2 regions of the Streptomyces sp. NPDC050546 genome follow, and region 1 is predicted to be linked to the other one. Evidence: riboswitches for the same ligand, from Rfam matches in the RefSeq annotation. Region 1 holds a riboswitch; the other holds the start of a gene.
What was found. A riboswitch is a leader RNA that binds a small molecule or an ion and turns the genes downstream of it on or off. The one in region 1 is predicted to bind glycine.

Region 1 (7,366 bases):
GACGGCTTCCTCGTCGACGACGAAGCCGCCGCCGACCGAGTAGTAGGTCTTCGTCAGCAGTTCCGCGCCCGAGGCGTCGTACGCCCACAGGGTCATGCCGTTCGCGTGGTACGGGAGGGCCTTGCGGCGGTGCAGGACCATGTCGTCGTCGAAGGAGAACGCGATCTCGTGCTCGCCCAGCAGATTCAGCCGGCCGTCGGTCTTGATCGCCTCCACCCGGTCGTCGGCCTTCTCCACGTCGACCGTGCGCGGGGAGTCGCCCTCCAGGCCGAGCAGGACCGCCTTGGGCGTGCCGTGGCCGTGGCCGGTGGCGCCGAGCGAGCCGTACAGCTCGGCACGGACCGAGGCGACCGACTCCAGCAGCTCCTCGTTGCGCAGCCGCCGGGCGAACAGGCCGGCCGCGCGCATCGGGCCGACCGTGTGGGAGCTGGACGGGCCGATGCCGATCGAGAACAGGTCGAAGACCGAGATGGCCACGGGAACTCCTGACTACGGGGGTGGTGCGGTGGGGCCGGGCGCCGCGACCGCTTGTGGCGGGCACGGCGCCCTGAAAGGTTTCTTCGCTACTTATGAGGTGCTGCTTGTGAGGTGGTGCTTTTGCAGGTGTTGCTTGTGCAGGTGTCGCTCTGCGGGCGCTACTTGTTCAGGCCCGCGTACAGCGGGTGCCTGTCGGCCAGGGCCTGCACCCGGGCCTTGAGCGCGTCCGCGTCGTAGGACGGCTTGAGCGTCTCGGCGATGACGTCCGCGACCTCCGCGAAGTCCTCGGCCGTAAAGCCCCGGGTCGCCAGGGCCGGCGTGCCGATCCGCAGGCCGGACGTCACCATCGGCGGGCGCGGGTCGTTCGGGATGGCATTGCGGTTGACCGTGATGCCCACCTCGTGGAGGCGGTCCTCGGCCTGCTGTCCGTCCAGCTCCGAGTGGCGCAGGTCGACCAGGACCAGGTGCACGTCCGTGCCGCCGGACAGGACGTCCACGCCCACGGCCCGGACGTCGTCCTTCACCAGACGCTCGGCCAGGATGCGGGCACCCTCCAGCGTACGGCGCTGGCGCTCCTTGAAGTCCTCGGAGGCGGCGACCTTGAACGAGACCGCCTTGGCCGCGATCACGTGCTCCAGCGGACCGCCCTGCTGACCGGGGAAGACAGCGGAGTTGATCTTCTTGGCCAGTTCGGCCGTGGAGAGGATCACACCGCCGCGCGGGCCGCCCAGCGTCTTGTGGGTGGTGGTGGTGACCACGTGCGCGTGCGGTACGGGGTTCGGGTGCAGCCCCGCCGCCACCAGCCCGGCGAAGTGCGCCATGTCGACCATCAGGTACGCGCCGACCTCGTCCGCGATCCGGCGGAACTCGGCGAAGTCCAGCTGCCGCGGGTAGGCGGACCAGCCCGCGACGATCAGCTTCGGCCGGGACTCCTTCGCCAGCCGCTCGACCTCGGCCATGTCGACCCGGCCGTCGTCGCCGACGTGGTAGGCGACGACGTCGTAGAGCTTGCCGGAGAAGTTGATCTTCATGCCGTGGGTGAGGTGCCCGCCGTGCGCGAGGTTCAGACCCATGATGGTGTCGCCCGGCTTGAGCAGAGCGAACATCGCGGCGGCGTTGGCCTGGGCACCGGAGTGCGGCTGGACGTTGGCGTGCTCGGCGCCGAACAGCTCCTTGACGCGGTCGATCGCGATCTGCTCGACCACGTCGACGTGCTCGCAGCCGCCGTAGTAACGGCGGCCCGGGTAGCCCTCGGCGTACTTGTTGGTCAGGACCGAGCCCTGTGCCTCCATGACCGCGACCGGGGCGAAGTTCTCCGAGGCGATCATCTCGAGCGTGGACTGCTGCCGGTGCAGCTCGGCGTCGACCGCGGCGGCCACGGCCGGGTCGAACTCGTGCAGGGACGTGTTCAGGACGGACATACGGCTACGACCTCTCAGCCGGCGGAGAACGCGGTGTACTCGTCGGCGGAGAGCAGGTCGCCCGGCTCGTCCGTGACGCGCACCTTGAACAGCCAGCCGCCCTCGAAGGGGGCCGAGTTCACCAGCGACGGGTCGTTCACGACGTCCTCGTTGACCTCGGTGACCTCGCCGGAGACCGGGGAGTAGAGGTCGGACACGGACTTGGTCGACTCCAGCTCGCCGCAGGTCTCGCCCGCGGACACGGCGTCACCGACCTCCGGGAGCTGGACGAAGACGACGTCGCCGAGCGCGTTCGCCGCGTGCTCCGTGATACCGATCGTCGAGACGCCGTCCTCGGCGCCCGACAGCCACTCGTGCTCCTTGCTGTACCGCAGCTCTTTGGGGTTGCTCATGGCCTGGATTCTCCTGTACGCGCGGGAGTGCTGATAAATGCTGATGAATGTTGATGAAGGAAACCGCTGGTGAGCGGGGGGGAGAGACGCCCGGGACCGCTGTGGCGGCCCGCGGCCGGTGTCCGCTTCCGGCGCTTGGCCGGTCGCTACTTCTGGCGCTTGTAGAACGGCAGCGCCACGACCTCGTACGGCTCGTGACTGCCCCGGATGTCCACGGCCACACCGGACGTGCCGGGCGCCGCGTGCGCGGGGTCGACGTACGCCATCGCGATCGGCTTGCCGAGCGTGGGGGAGGGGGCGCCGGAGGTGACCTCGCCGATCACCTCGCCGCCGGTGACGACCGGGTACCCGGCGCGCGGGACCCTACGGCCCTCGGCGACGAGGCCGACCAGGACGCGCGGCGGGTTCTGCTCGGCGCGTGCGGCGGCCTCGGTCAGGGCCTCGCGGCCCACGAAGTCGCCCTCCTTCTCGAACTTCACCACCCGGCCGAGCCCGGCGTCGAAGGGCGTCAGGGAGGTGCTCAGCTCGTGCCCGTACAGCGGCATGCCCGCCTCCAGGCGCAGCGTGTCGCGGCAGGACAGCCCGCACGGGACCAGGCCGGCGCCCTCGCCCGCCTTGGTCAGGGCCTGCCACAGCTCGACGGCGTGTTCCGGCTTCACGAACAGCTCGAAGCCGTCCTCGCCGGTGTACCCGGTGCGGGCGATGAGGGCCGGGACACCCGCGACCGTGCCGGGCAGACCGGCGTAGTACTTCAGGCCGTCGAGGTCGGCGTCGGTCAGGGACTTCAGGATCCCCGGGGACTCCGGGCCCTGGACGGCGAGCAGCGCGTAGGCGTCCCGGTCGTCGCGCACCTCGGCGTCGAAGCCGGCGGAACGTTCCACCAGTGCGTCCAGGACCACCTGGGCGTTGGAGGCGTTGGCGACCACCATGTACTCGGTCTCGCCCAGCCGGTAGACGATCAGGTCGTCGAGGATGCCGCCGTCGGCCTGGCAGATCATGGTGTAGCGGGCACGGCCGGGCTTGACCCCGCCGATGTTGCCCACCAGGGCGAAGTCGAGGAGGTCGGCGGCCCCCGGGCCGGTGACGGTGATCTCGCCCATGTGGGAGAGGTCGAACAGCCCGGCCTTCGTGCGCACGGCGTTGTGCTCGTCGCGCTCGGAGCCGTAGCGCAGGGGCATGTCCCAGCCGGCGAAGTCGGTCATCGTCGCGCCGAGCGAACGATGCAGGGCATCGAGCGCGGTGTGGCGGAGTTCTCCTGTACTGCTCATCGGTCGTTGTCTCCCAGGCATGACGGCGAGGTCGTTCCTCCCCATCTGTCATCGGAACCTGAGAGGTTCGCCATGACCACACGGGACACGGCTTGCACCTTGGGTGGAGCCACGCCACTCCCCGGACTCCGGAGAAGGGTGCGGCCCGCTTTTCAGATGTGCCTCGCCCGCGCGGTAACGGGGCCTGAGAGATTCAAGGGAGGGACTTGCTCCTTCGGCGCCCCAGCGTCGGACGGTGCTGGGGACTCTCCCGCGCGGATTCAAACGGCCGGTATGCAGTTGGCGCGCACATCATTGCACGCATTGTCGCGGGGTGGCAGGGGGACCACCCTGTAGCAGGGATGTTGCAGGAAGAGGACTAAATCCAGAGACATCGGGCATTACCTTCTCTTTACACTCGGCGGGCATGGGACTCCGTACCTGGCCCCAGGGGAGGACGATCACGGTGAACAGGACCACCGCGTACGCCACGACATCGGGCATCGCGCTGCCCGAGCAGCCGACCGCTCCGGTGCGCGCGGCCTGCGGCCCGCAGCCGGTGCCGGTCGTCCGCGATCTGCGCGAGCGCGCCGGCCTCGGCCCGCACGCGCTGCTGTTCGGCCCCCGCGACCTCGTCGTGGTCACGGGCCTGCCCGGGAGCGGCAAGTCCACGCTGATGCGGCGCACCGTGCCGGGCCGGCGCATCGACTCCCAGGACACCCGCGACCACTGGGCCGGCCGCATGCCGCGCGCCCTGCCGTACGCGGTCTACCGCCCGCTCGTCCGCCTCGCCCACTACGCGGGGCTGCGCCGCGCCCTGCGCACCGGCGAGGGCGTCGTCGTGCACGACTGCGGAACACAGGCCTGGGTCCGCCGCTGGCTGGCCCGCGAGGCCCGCCGCCGGGGCGGCACGCTCCATCTGCTGATGCTCGACGTCACCCCCGAGCAGGCCCTGGCAGGCCAGCGCGACCGCGGCCGCGGCGTCTCGCGGTACGCGTTCCTGCGCCACCGCGCGGCCACCACCCGCCTCCTGCGAGAGGTGGAGCGCGGCGAACTCCCCACGGGCTGCGGCTCGGCGATCCTCGCCGACCGCGACGCGGCGAACACCCTGCACCACATCGGCTTCGCGGGCTGACGCCCCCGGCCCATGGTCCGGCACGGCCGGGCCGGCGGTCCGCGGCCGACGGCTCTGGTTATCGGGCCGGCGGCCGTGGCCGGTGATCCGTGTTCAGGGGCCGGCGGCCGGGTTGATGAGCCGTATTCGTGGGGCTTGGCGGCCGTGGTCGGTGATCCGTGTTCATGGGGTCGGGCGCCGGAGTCGGTGAAGCGTGTTCACGGGTGGGCAGCCGCGGTCGGTGAGCCCGGAGAACGCGGGTCGGCCGCCCGCGGCCCCGCGGCGTGGTTCACGGGGTGGTCGTCCCCCGTTCCCGAGCCGCTAGCCTTTGAGCCACAGCAGTGGTTTCAGGCAGGCGGTAGGCAGATGGACTTCCCGGCGGACTTCTCCGCGGACTTCCCGGCGCAGACGCAGACCCACCCGCACGGCGGATGGCCCGGCAACGAGCTGGAGGAGGTGCTCTCGGCATCCCTCGGCGCCGGCCCCTCGGCCGGCGGGCGGATCGTCGAGGTGCTCGGCCGGAGCTTCGTGTGGATCCCGCTGCCCAGCGGCGGCGGCCCGCAGAGCGGCCCCCTCGACCTCCCCGGCATCGAGATCGACGGCCAGGCGTTCGTGCCGGTGTTCAGCTCCGAGGAGCAGTTCCGCCAGGTCGTCGGCTCGCACATGTCGTACACCATCGCGCCGGCCGTGGAGTTCGCCCGTGGTCTGCCCCCGCACGCGGGGATGGCCATCAACCCCGGTGGCGTGGTCGGCATCCCGCTTCCGCCGCCCGCCGTCGCCGAGCTGTGCCGGGCCGGCCGGACCCCGCTGGACGGTCCCGCGAGCGGCGGCCGGGTCCGTCTCTTCGAGCCCGACTGGCAGGACGACCCGGTGGACTTCCTCGCCGCGGCCTCCGCCGAGTTCGAGGCGATCGGCGTCGTCGCCACCGCCCGCCGCTGCCTCGCCGCGATCGAGACCGCCGATCCGGTGATGTTCGTCGGCGTCGAACTCTCCCAGTGGGAAGGCGACCTGCGGGCCCTGCCCCTGGACGCCCTCACCCGCGCCGTCACCGCCGCCCCGGCCCCCTGGCCCGTCAACCTGGTCCTGCTGGACGTGGCGGAGGACCCGGTGGGCGAGTGGATGAAGAACAGGGTCCGACCCTTTTACCAGCAGTAGGTCAGATACCTCAGGGGCGCGGGGCTGTGACACCATGCGGCTCCGCCGCGTGGGCGCGACAAGCCACACACGACCCGCACTCGCGAACCGGCACCAAGCCCCGGGCACCTGCGCGGGCTTAAGCTAGGTCACGGTCGAGGCGTTGTACGAAGGGGCGGTAAAGGTGAGCGCGAGCGGCACGGCCGCGGCCGGACAGGTCGAGCACATGCTGCGCCAGGTCACGCCCGGGCGTTATGACGCCTATGAGGCTCTCCTGCGCGCGCTCGCGACCCCGCACAGCGGCCAGATCTGGATGCTCCTGTGGCACGGTCAGGCCGGATCCCCCGACGCCCAGTACGGAAACATGGAGGTCCAGGGCTGCGGCTACGCCCCCTGTGTGACCTCCGCCCAGGAGCTCTCGGCGAGCGGCTGGAACCGCAGCTACGAGGTCGTCGACGGAGTCGACGTGGCCCGCGCCCTCTATCCCGACCACTACGGCCTCTGGCTCAACCCGCACGCCCCCGGCGGCGGCGTCGGCATCCCCTGGCTCGACCTGCGCCGGATCGCCACGGGCCTGGACCGCCAGCCCGCCGGACCCCTGCGGCTGTCCGAACCGGCCATCGAGATCCCGCAGTTCTACGCCCTGCTCGCGCAGAACGCCCACCGCACCCCGGCCGTCCGCTCGCTGCGCCGCGCCTGGGTGCAACCCGCGCTCGGCGCGCCGTATCTCGCCATCGGACTCGACGTCTACGACACCTCGCCGCCGGCCGTGGACTCGGTGCGCGCGATGATGCAGCAGTCCCTCGGCGCCGTACCGGACGGGCTCCCCGTCTCGACCGTCGCGATGTCCGACGAGCACGACCCGGTCGCCATGTGGCTGCGCGCCGGCGCACGCCCCTTCTACGACCGTGAGGCCCACGCCACCGCTCCTGTCCAGGCCCCCGTCTCGGGCTACGGATACCCCCCGGCCCAGGGCAGGTACTGACCCGTTCCGCAGGTCCCCCGAAGGCCGTTCCCGCACCGCCCCCGAACGCGACAACCGTTCAACTCTCCGCGCGTAGATAAGGGTTAAATGGGCAGAGATGTCCTAATATCCCCCTGACGCGGCGTGTCCGGCCGCTGTTACCCGTTGTCCGGATAACGGAACCCTGCAGACAGCATCACGTTTACGCATCCTTTCATCGCCAAGTCTGGCAACAGATCGCCAAAGCGTTGAAGACTCCCCGCAAGACACGGGCCGGGTCGGTCTCGTGTACGAGACAAACAAAACCGCTACAGCGGCAGCCAGGGGACGGCGATCGCCGGCCCGAGAGGGGTCAATCGCACCGTGACCGCACCCATCGAGACCACCGGGGCGGAAGCCGGAGCACAGCCCGAGGCCGTGCTCGCCGGGGTCAAGAAGAGCCAGATCGAAGGGCGCTCGCTCACCCAGATCGCCTGGATGCGCTTCAAGCGGGACAAGGTGGCGATGGCGGGAGGCGTCGTCGTCATCCTGCTCGTCACGATGGCGGTGCTCTCCAAGCCGATCCAGTGGATCTTCAACCTCGATCCCAACAAGTTCAACCAGGACCTCATCGACCC
Region 2 (7,366 bases), on a different contig from region 1:
CGGCAGGGAGCGGCAGCGGTCGTGAGACGTGTGGGGCGGCCCGGCGGACGATGAGTCCGCGGCAGGGCCGCCGCCGTATGTGTGACGGGTGAATTGCCCGCATGTGCCGGTGGCGCGTGAGAGCGTCACACGGCCTGTGCCGAAGGCATTCGGCTAGCCTTTCCCCGCGGTGGGGCACGGGAAACCACTCTTAGGGTGATTATCACTCGGCGTGGCGAGTGTGGCGATCGTTGACGCACCCCGGGTGACTGCCTACCGTCGAGAAGGCAGGTCAAGGACGGAGGTCGGCGTGAGCAGCAGCGGCGACGGTACGGCTGGGGGCGGCCCCGAGCGCAGTCTCAGGGTGAGTGGTCCGTACGCTCCCCCCGGCTCTCGGCTCCTTTCGGGCGAGGGGTATCCCCAGCCCGACGGTGCGGCCGAGCACGCTCCGCGGCGACCGTCGGCGGTGCCGAGCAGCGGAGGGACGACGTCCATGGCGTCCGAGCAGATCGGCTATCGCGGCCCCACGGCCTGCGCGGCCGCCGGTATCACCTACCGGCAGCTGGACTACTGGGCCCGCACCGGTCTCGTCGAGCCGAGTGTGCGCCCCGCCTACGGGTCCGGGACACAGCGGTTGTACAGCTTCCGGGACGTCGTCGTCCTGAAGATCGTCAAGCGGTTCCTCGACACCGGGGTGTCGCTGCAGAACATCCGCACGGCGGTCCAGCACCTCAGGGAACGCGGTTTCCGCGACCTGGAGCGGATGACACTGATGAGTGATGGCGCGACGGTCTACGAGTGCACCTCGCCGGACGAGGTCCATGCCCTGCTCCAAGGGGGCCAGGGCGTCTTTGGGATCGCCGTGGGCGTGGTGTGGCGGGACGTCGAGAGCGCGTTGTCCCAGCTGCACGGGGAGCGGATCGACACCGGCGAGACCCTGGTCGGACCCAATCCGGCGGACGAGCTGGCGCGGCGGCGGAACCGGGCCGTCTGACCCGCTGGACGGTGTGGTGTGCGTGCGGCCGTGGTAGGCGGGACGTTTCCGCGTCGGCCCGCAAGCGGTATCTCCCAGGACGGTCGGGAGGGTTCGCCACGGCGTTGTCAGTGGCGTAGGGCAGCATCGGAGTTGTGAGAACCGCGCCCACGATCCTGCATCTCGACATGGACGCCTTCTTCGCTTCGGTGGAGCAGGCGTCCAAGCCGAGCCTGCGCGGGAAGGCCGTGATCGTGGGCGGGCTCGGGCCGCGGGGTGTGGTCGCGACCGCGTCGTACGAGGCCCGGGTCTTCGGGGTGCACTCGGCGCTGCCCATGGCGCAGGCCCGGCGGCTGGCGCCCAACGCCGCATATCTCGTGCCGCGCTTCGGGTTCTACCGCGCGATCAGCGAGCGGGTGATGGAGTTGCTGGGTGCGCTGTCGCCGTTGGTCGAGCCGCTGAGCCTGGACGAGGCGTTCGTGGACCTGGAGGCCGGAGGAGCGGCCTGGGACGAGCGGTCGGCGCGGCTGGCCGGGGTGAAGCTGCGTGCGGACATCCGGGCCGTCACGGGACTCACGGGGTCGGTGGGGCTTGCCGCGTCCAAGATGCTCGCGAAGATCGCCTCGGAGCAGGCCAAGCCCGACGGGCTGGTGGTGATCGAGCCGGGGACGGAGCGGGCGATGCTGGGGCCGATGTCGGTGCGGACCCTGCCGGGAGTCGGGCCGGCCACGGGCGACCATCTCCGGCGGGCCGGGATCACCACGGTCGAGGAGATCGCCGAGGCCGGTGAGGACGAGCTGGTGCGGCTGCTGGGGAAGGCGCACGGGCACGGGCTCTACGCCATGGCCCTGGCGCGGGACGACCGGCCCGTGGTGGCGGAGCGGGAAGCGAAGTCGGTGTCGGTCGAGGACACCTATGACGTGGACATCCACGACCGGCTGCGGGTCGGGCTGGAGGTGCAGCGGCTCGCCGACCGCTGCGTACAGCGGCTGCGGGGGGCCGGGCTGTCAGGGCGGACCATCGTGCTGAAGGTGCGGCGGTACGACTTCTCGACACGCACCCGGTCCGAGACGCTGCGCGGGCCGACGGACGATCCCGGGGTGATCCGTGAGGCGGCGGCCAGACTGCTGGACTCGGTCGACACGACGGGCGGCGTGCGGCTGCTCGGCGTGGGTGTGAGCGGGCTCGCCGACTACACGCAGGAGGACCTGTTCGCGCAGGCGGCCGGGGAGCGGGCGGTCGCGGAGGGCCCCGTCGAGGAGCACTCCGCGGCGCCGGTCGTCGAGGAGCGGCCCGCGCCGGCCGAGCGGCGGTGGCCCGCCGGGCACGATGTGCGGCACGCCGGGTTCGGGCACGGGTGGGTGCAGGGCAGCGGCCTGGGACGGGTCACCGTACGGTTCGAGACGCCCGACTCGGAGCCAGGGCGGGTGCGGACCTTCCGGGTCGACGATCCGGAGCTGGAGTCGGCGGATCCGTTGCCGTTGGTGTTACGAGAGTCTGAGGGGGGCGATGGGCCGGATGGTGACTCCAGGGGTGTGGGGCTGCGTTCCGCCGCTCCTTAGAAGGCTCGCCGGGGGCTTCAGGTCGTCTCGTCCGTGCCCGCCAGCTTGCCGAACTGGTGGTCCTGGAGCGGGGGAGGGGCGGCGACGTCGAGGCCGTAGTGGTGGTAGAGCTGGAGTTCCTGCTCCGGGGAGAGGTGGCGTCCCACGCCGAAGTCGGGGGCGTCCTTGATGAGGGCGCGGTCGAAGGGCACGTGGAGAGCGCCGTCGATCAGCTCGCTGGGCTCGAGGGGGACGAAGGCGTCCCGGCTGAACAGGCCGGTCCGTATGGCCGCCCACTCCGGCACGCCGGTGGCGTCGTCGAGGTACACCTCGTCGATCGTGCCGATCCTCGTTCCGTTGCGGTCGAACGCCTTGCGGCCGATCAGGTTGCGCGGATCGATATCGGTTCGCACGGGCCCTCCACATGGTCGCAACTCATCCGTAACCACTACAAAACGGCACAATCGAGGAGGCGGCCACTCGAAGGTTCGTGCGTTGACCGCGCTGGTAGGCTGACAACGGCTGCTGACCCCGTGCGGGAGAGTCCTCCAGACACCATCGGAGGCGCCGAAGGAGCAAATCCTCCCCGGAATCTCTCAGGCTCACGTACCGCACGGACGAGGTCACTCTGGAAAGCAGGGCGGATGTCACGGCTTCCGCTCTCACCGACGGTGAAAGCCGGAGGCCTTCGGGCGATCCGGTGAAGCTCTCAGGTTGACATGACAGAGGGGGAGGCCGTCCGGGTACCCGTGCCGTGGTGCCCCTCGAAGGTCGTGTCAGACCAGGAGGCCTCCGCATATGACCGCCCACCGCATTCCGCTCTCCGAACTCGAAGAGGCAGTCCCCTTCGAGCAGCGCCACATCGGCCCCGACCACGAGGCGTGCGCCAAGATGCTCGCGCACGTCGGCTACGGCTCGCTGGACGAGCTGACGGCCGCCGCCGTCCCGGCCGTGATCAAGAGCGCCGAGGCACTGGACCTGCCGGGCGCCCGCAGCGAGGCCGAGGTGATCGCCGAGTTGCGCTCCCTCGCCGACCGCAACCAGGTCCTCGGCTCCATGATCGGGCTCGGCTACTACGGCACGTTCACGCCGCCGGTCGTCATGCGCAACGTCATGGAGAACCCGTCCTGGTACACGGCCTACACGCCGTACCAGCCGGAGATCTCGCAGGGCCGGCTGGAGGCGTTGCTCAACTTCCAGACCATGGTCGCCGACCTGACCGGACTGCCGACCTCCGGCGCCTCCCTGCTCGACGAGGGCACCGCCGCGGCCGAGGCCATGGCGCTGTCGCGGCGGCTGGGCAAGAACAAGAAGGGCCTGTTCCTGGTCGACGCGGACGCCCTGCCGCAGACCATCGCCGTGATCGAGACCCGGGCCGAGCCGACCGGTGTCGAGGTCGTCGTGGCCGATCTCAGTGACGGCATCCCCGCCGGGATCGCCGAGCGCGAGATCAACGGCGTGCTGATCCAGTACCCGGGTGCCTCCGGAGCCGTACGGGACATCAAGCCGGTCATCGACCAGGCGCACGGACTCGGGGCGCTCGTCACCGTCGCCGCCGACCTGCTGGCGCTCACCCTGCTGAAGTCGCCCGGGGAGCTCGGCGCGGACATCGCGGTCGGCACGACGCAGCGGTTCGGTGTGCCGATGGGCTTCGGCGGCCCGCACGCCGGTTACATGGCCGTCGGGGAGAAGATGGCGCGCAGCCTGCCCGGGCGGCTCGTCGGTGTGTCCGTGGACGCCGACGGGAACAAGGCCTACCGGCTGGCGCTGCAGACGCGTGAGCAGCACATCCGTCGTGAGAAGGCCACCAGCAACATCTGTACCGCTCAGGTGCTGCTCGCCGTGATGGCCGGCATGTACGCCGTCTACCACGGGCCGGAGGGCCTGAAGAGCATCGCGCGGCGCACCCACCGGTACGCCACGGTTCTCGCCGCCGGGCTCGCGAACGGCGGTGCCGAGGTTGTGCACGGGGCCTACTTCGACACCGTGACCGTGCGCGTCGAGGGCCGGGCCGCCGAGGTCGTGGCCGCCGCGGAGCGGAACGGGGTCAACCTGCGTCTCGTCGACGCCGACCACGTCTCGATCTCCTGCGACGAGACCACGACGCGGGCCCAGTTGCGTGCCGTTTGGGCCGCGTTCGGGATCGAGGGTGTCGTCGAGGCGCTGGACGCCGCCACGGAGGACGGGCTTCCGGGTGCCCTGCTGCGGTCCGACGAGTACATGACCCACCCGGTCTTCCACCAGTACCGCTCCGAGACCGCCATGCTGCGCTACCTGCGCCGGCTGGCCGACCGCGACTACGCGCTCGACCGCGGCATGATCCCGCTGGGCTCCTGCACCATGAAGCTCAACGCGACCACGGAGATGGAGCCGGTCACCTGGCCCGAGTTCGGGCAGCTGCACCCCTTCGCGCCGGCGGCGCAGGCCGAGGGCTACCTCACGCTCATCCACGAGCTGGAGGAACGTCTCGCCGAGGTCACCGGGTACGACAAGGTGTCCCTCCAGCCGAACGCCGGATCGCAGGGCGAGCTGGCCGGTCTGCTCGCCGTACGCGGGTACCACCGGGCCAACGGGGACGAGCAGCGCACCGTGTGCCTGATCCCGTCGTCCGCGCACGGGACCAACGCCGCGAGCGCGGTGATGGCGGGCATGAAGGTCGTCGTCGTCAAGACCGCCGAGGACGGCGAGATCGACGTCGAGGACCTGCGGGCGAAGATCGAGCAGCACCGTGACGAGCTGGCCGTGCTGATGATCACCTACCCGTCCACGCACGGCGTGTTCGAGGAGCACGTCTCCGAGATCTGCGGCCAGGTGCACGAGGCGGGCGGGCAGGTCTACGTCGACGGGGCCAACCTCAACGCGCTCGTGGGGCTCGCCAAGCCGGGACACTTCGGCGGGGACGTCTCGCACCTGAACCTGCACAAGACCTTCTGCATCCCGCACGGCGGTGGCGGGCCCGGCGTCGGTCCGGTGGCGGTGCGTGAGCACCTCGCGCCGTATCTGCCGAACCATCCGCTGCAGCCCGAGGCGGGCCCGGAGACCGGGGTCGGCCCCATCTCCGCGGCGCCGTGGGGCTCGGCCGGCATCCTGCCGATCTCGTGGGCGTACGTCCGGCTGATGGGCGGCGAGGGGCTGAAGCGGGCCACACAGGTGGCCGTGCTCAGCGCCAACTACATCGCCAAGCGCCTCGAGCCGCACTACCCGGTGCTCTACACCGGCCCCGGCGGGCTCGTCGCGCACGAGTGCATCATCGACCTGCGGCCGCTGACCAAGGCCACCGGAGTGAGCGTCGACGACGTCGCCAAGCGGCTGATCGACTACGGCTTCCACGCGCCGACGATGTCGTTCCCGGTGGCCGGGACGCTGATGATCGAGCCGACCGAGTCCGAGGACCTGGCCGAGCTGGACCGCTTCTGCGAGGCGATGATCGCCATCCGTGCGGAGATCGAGAAGGTCGGCTCCGGCGCCTGGCCCGCCGACGACAACCCGCTGCGGGGCGCCCCGCACACCGCCGGCGCGCTCGCCGGGGAGTGGGAGCACGCCTACAGCCGTGAGGACGCGGTCTTCCCGGCCGGGGTCACGGCCTCCGACAAGTACTGGCCGCCGGTGCGCCGCATCGACCAGGCCTTCGGTGACCGGAACCTGGTGTGCTCCTGCCCGCCGCTGGACGCGTACGAGGACTGATCGACCGCCAGGTCAGAGGGAGGGGCTCCGCCGCGCGGGGCCCCTCCGTCGTGCCCGGCCCCCGTCGCGCGGCGGCTGTCCGTCATGCGACGGCTGTCCGTCATGCGACGGCGAGTGACACCTCGGTCGACTTGACCAGGGCGACGACGGGGGTCCCGGCCGACAGACGGAGATCGTCCGCGGCGTCCTTGGTGATCGCCGCCGTCAGCTCGCCGCCCTCGACGGTGATCCGGACGGAGGCCATCGCGTCGCCTGTCGCGACGCCCGTGACCGTACCGGGGAGACGGTTGCGGATGGACAGGCCCCCGACGGGCGCGGTGGCCAGCGCGACCTCCGTCGACTTCACCAGGGCGCGCACGGCCGTGCCCGGCGTGAGGCCGAGGTCGTCGGCGGCTTCGCGGGTGATCGCGGCGGTGAGGTCCTGGCCGCCGGTGAGGCGGACCCTGACCGTGGCCATGGCCTCGCCCGGCGTGACGGCGGTGACGGTGCCGGGGAGCTGGTTGCGGATGCTCAGACTCATGGGTGCACGGTAGCCCGGTACGTTCCTTATGCCGGGTATGCATGCGTCTGCGTCGCCTTGACCGCAGCCCAGACCGGAGCACCGGGGTGCAGATCGAGTTCGGCGGCGGCGACCGTGGTGAGGTCGGCTGTCAGCGGGAGTTCGCCGGTGAGGTCGGCGCGGATCTGGTCGCCGTGCGTCTCCAGGCCGGCGACCTCGCCGTGCCACAGATTGCGGGCGCTGGAGCCGGTGGGGCGGTCCCGGTACAGCGTCACCGCGCTGGGCGGGAACGCCACGAAGGCCGGGCCGGAGAGGTCCTCAGTGGTCGTGATGGCCGGGCCCGCGTCCAGCCGGACCGTGTGGCCATCGGCCTGTCCCCGGTACAGGTTGAGGCCGACGAGCCGGGCGATGTAGTCCGTGCGGGGGTGGCGGGCGATGTCGGAGGGCGTGCCCTCCTGGACGACCTGGCCGTGCTCGACGACGACCAGGCGGTCGGCCAGCACCATGGCGTCCAGCGGGTCGTGGGTGACGAGGACGGCGACGGCCTCGAACTCGGCGAGGTGGCGCCGGAGCTGGGCACGTACCTCCAGTCGGGTGCGGGCGTCGAGGGCGGCGAGAGGCTCGTCCAGGAGCAGCAGGCGTGGCCGGGTGGCCAGGGCCCGGGCCAGGGCCACGCGCTGGGCCTGGCCG

Region 2: another riboswitch for glycine. It lies ahead of gcvP (aminomethyl-transferring glycine dehydrogenase); the one in region 1 lies ahead of gcvT (glycine cleavage system aminomethyltransferase GcvT).

What each region holds. Positions count from the first base shown of each region.
Region 1 is NZ_JBITGX010000011.1:301,125-308,490, reverse strand. Features, by position in the region: gene ACIBK5_RS27645 (L-serine ammonia-lyase) at 1-477, opposite strand, end outside; gene glyA (serine hydroxymethyltransferase) at 636-1,898, opposite strand; gene gcvH (glycine cleavage system protein GcvH) at 1,913-2,290, opposite strand; gene gcvT (glycine cleavage system aminomethyltransferase GcvT) at 2,437-3,558, opposite strand; glycine riboswitch at 3,594-3,719, opposite strand; glycine riboswitch at 3,721-3,821, opposite strand; gene ACIBK5_RS27625 (AAA family ATPase) at 4,004-4,672, shown strand; gene ACIBK5_RS27620 (enhanced serine sensitivity protein SseB) at 5,018-5,806, shown strand; gene ACIBK5_RS27615 (enhanced serine sensitivity protein SseB C-terminal domain-containing protein) at 5,970-6,770, shown strand; gene ACIBK5_RS27610 (ABC transporter permease) at 7,113-7,366, shown strand, end outside.
Region 2 is NZ_JBITGX010000031.1:8,094-15,459, forward strand. Features, by position in the region: gene ACIBK5_RS42870 (MerR family transcriptional regulator) at 290-973, shown strand; partial or broken gene ACIBK5_RS42875 (DNA polymerase IV) at 1,108-2,613, shown strand; gene ACIBK5_RS42880 (PRC-barrel domain-containing protein) at 2,532-2,906, opposite strand; glycine riboswitch at 3,020-3,115, shown strand; gene gcvP (aminomethyl-transferring glycine dehydrogenase) at 3,292-6,177, shown strand; gene ACIBK5_RS42890 (molybdopterin-binding protein) at 6,278-6,697, opposite strand; gene ACIBK5_RS42895 (ABC transporter ATP-binding protein) at 6,724-7,366, opposite strand, start outside.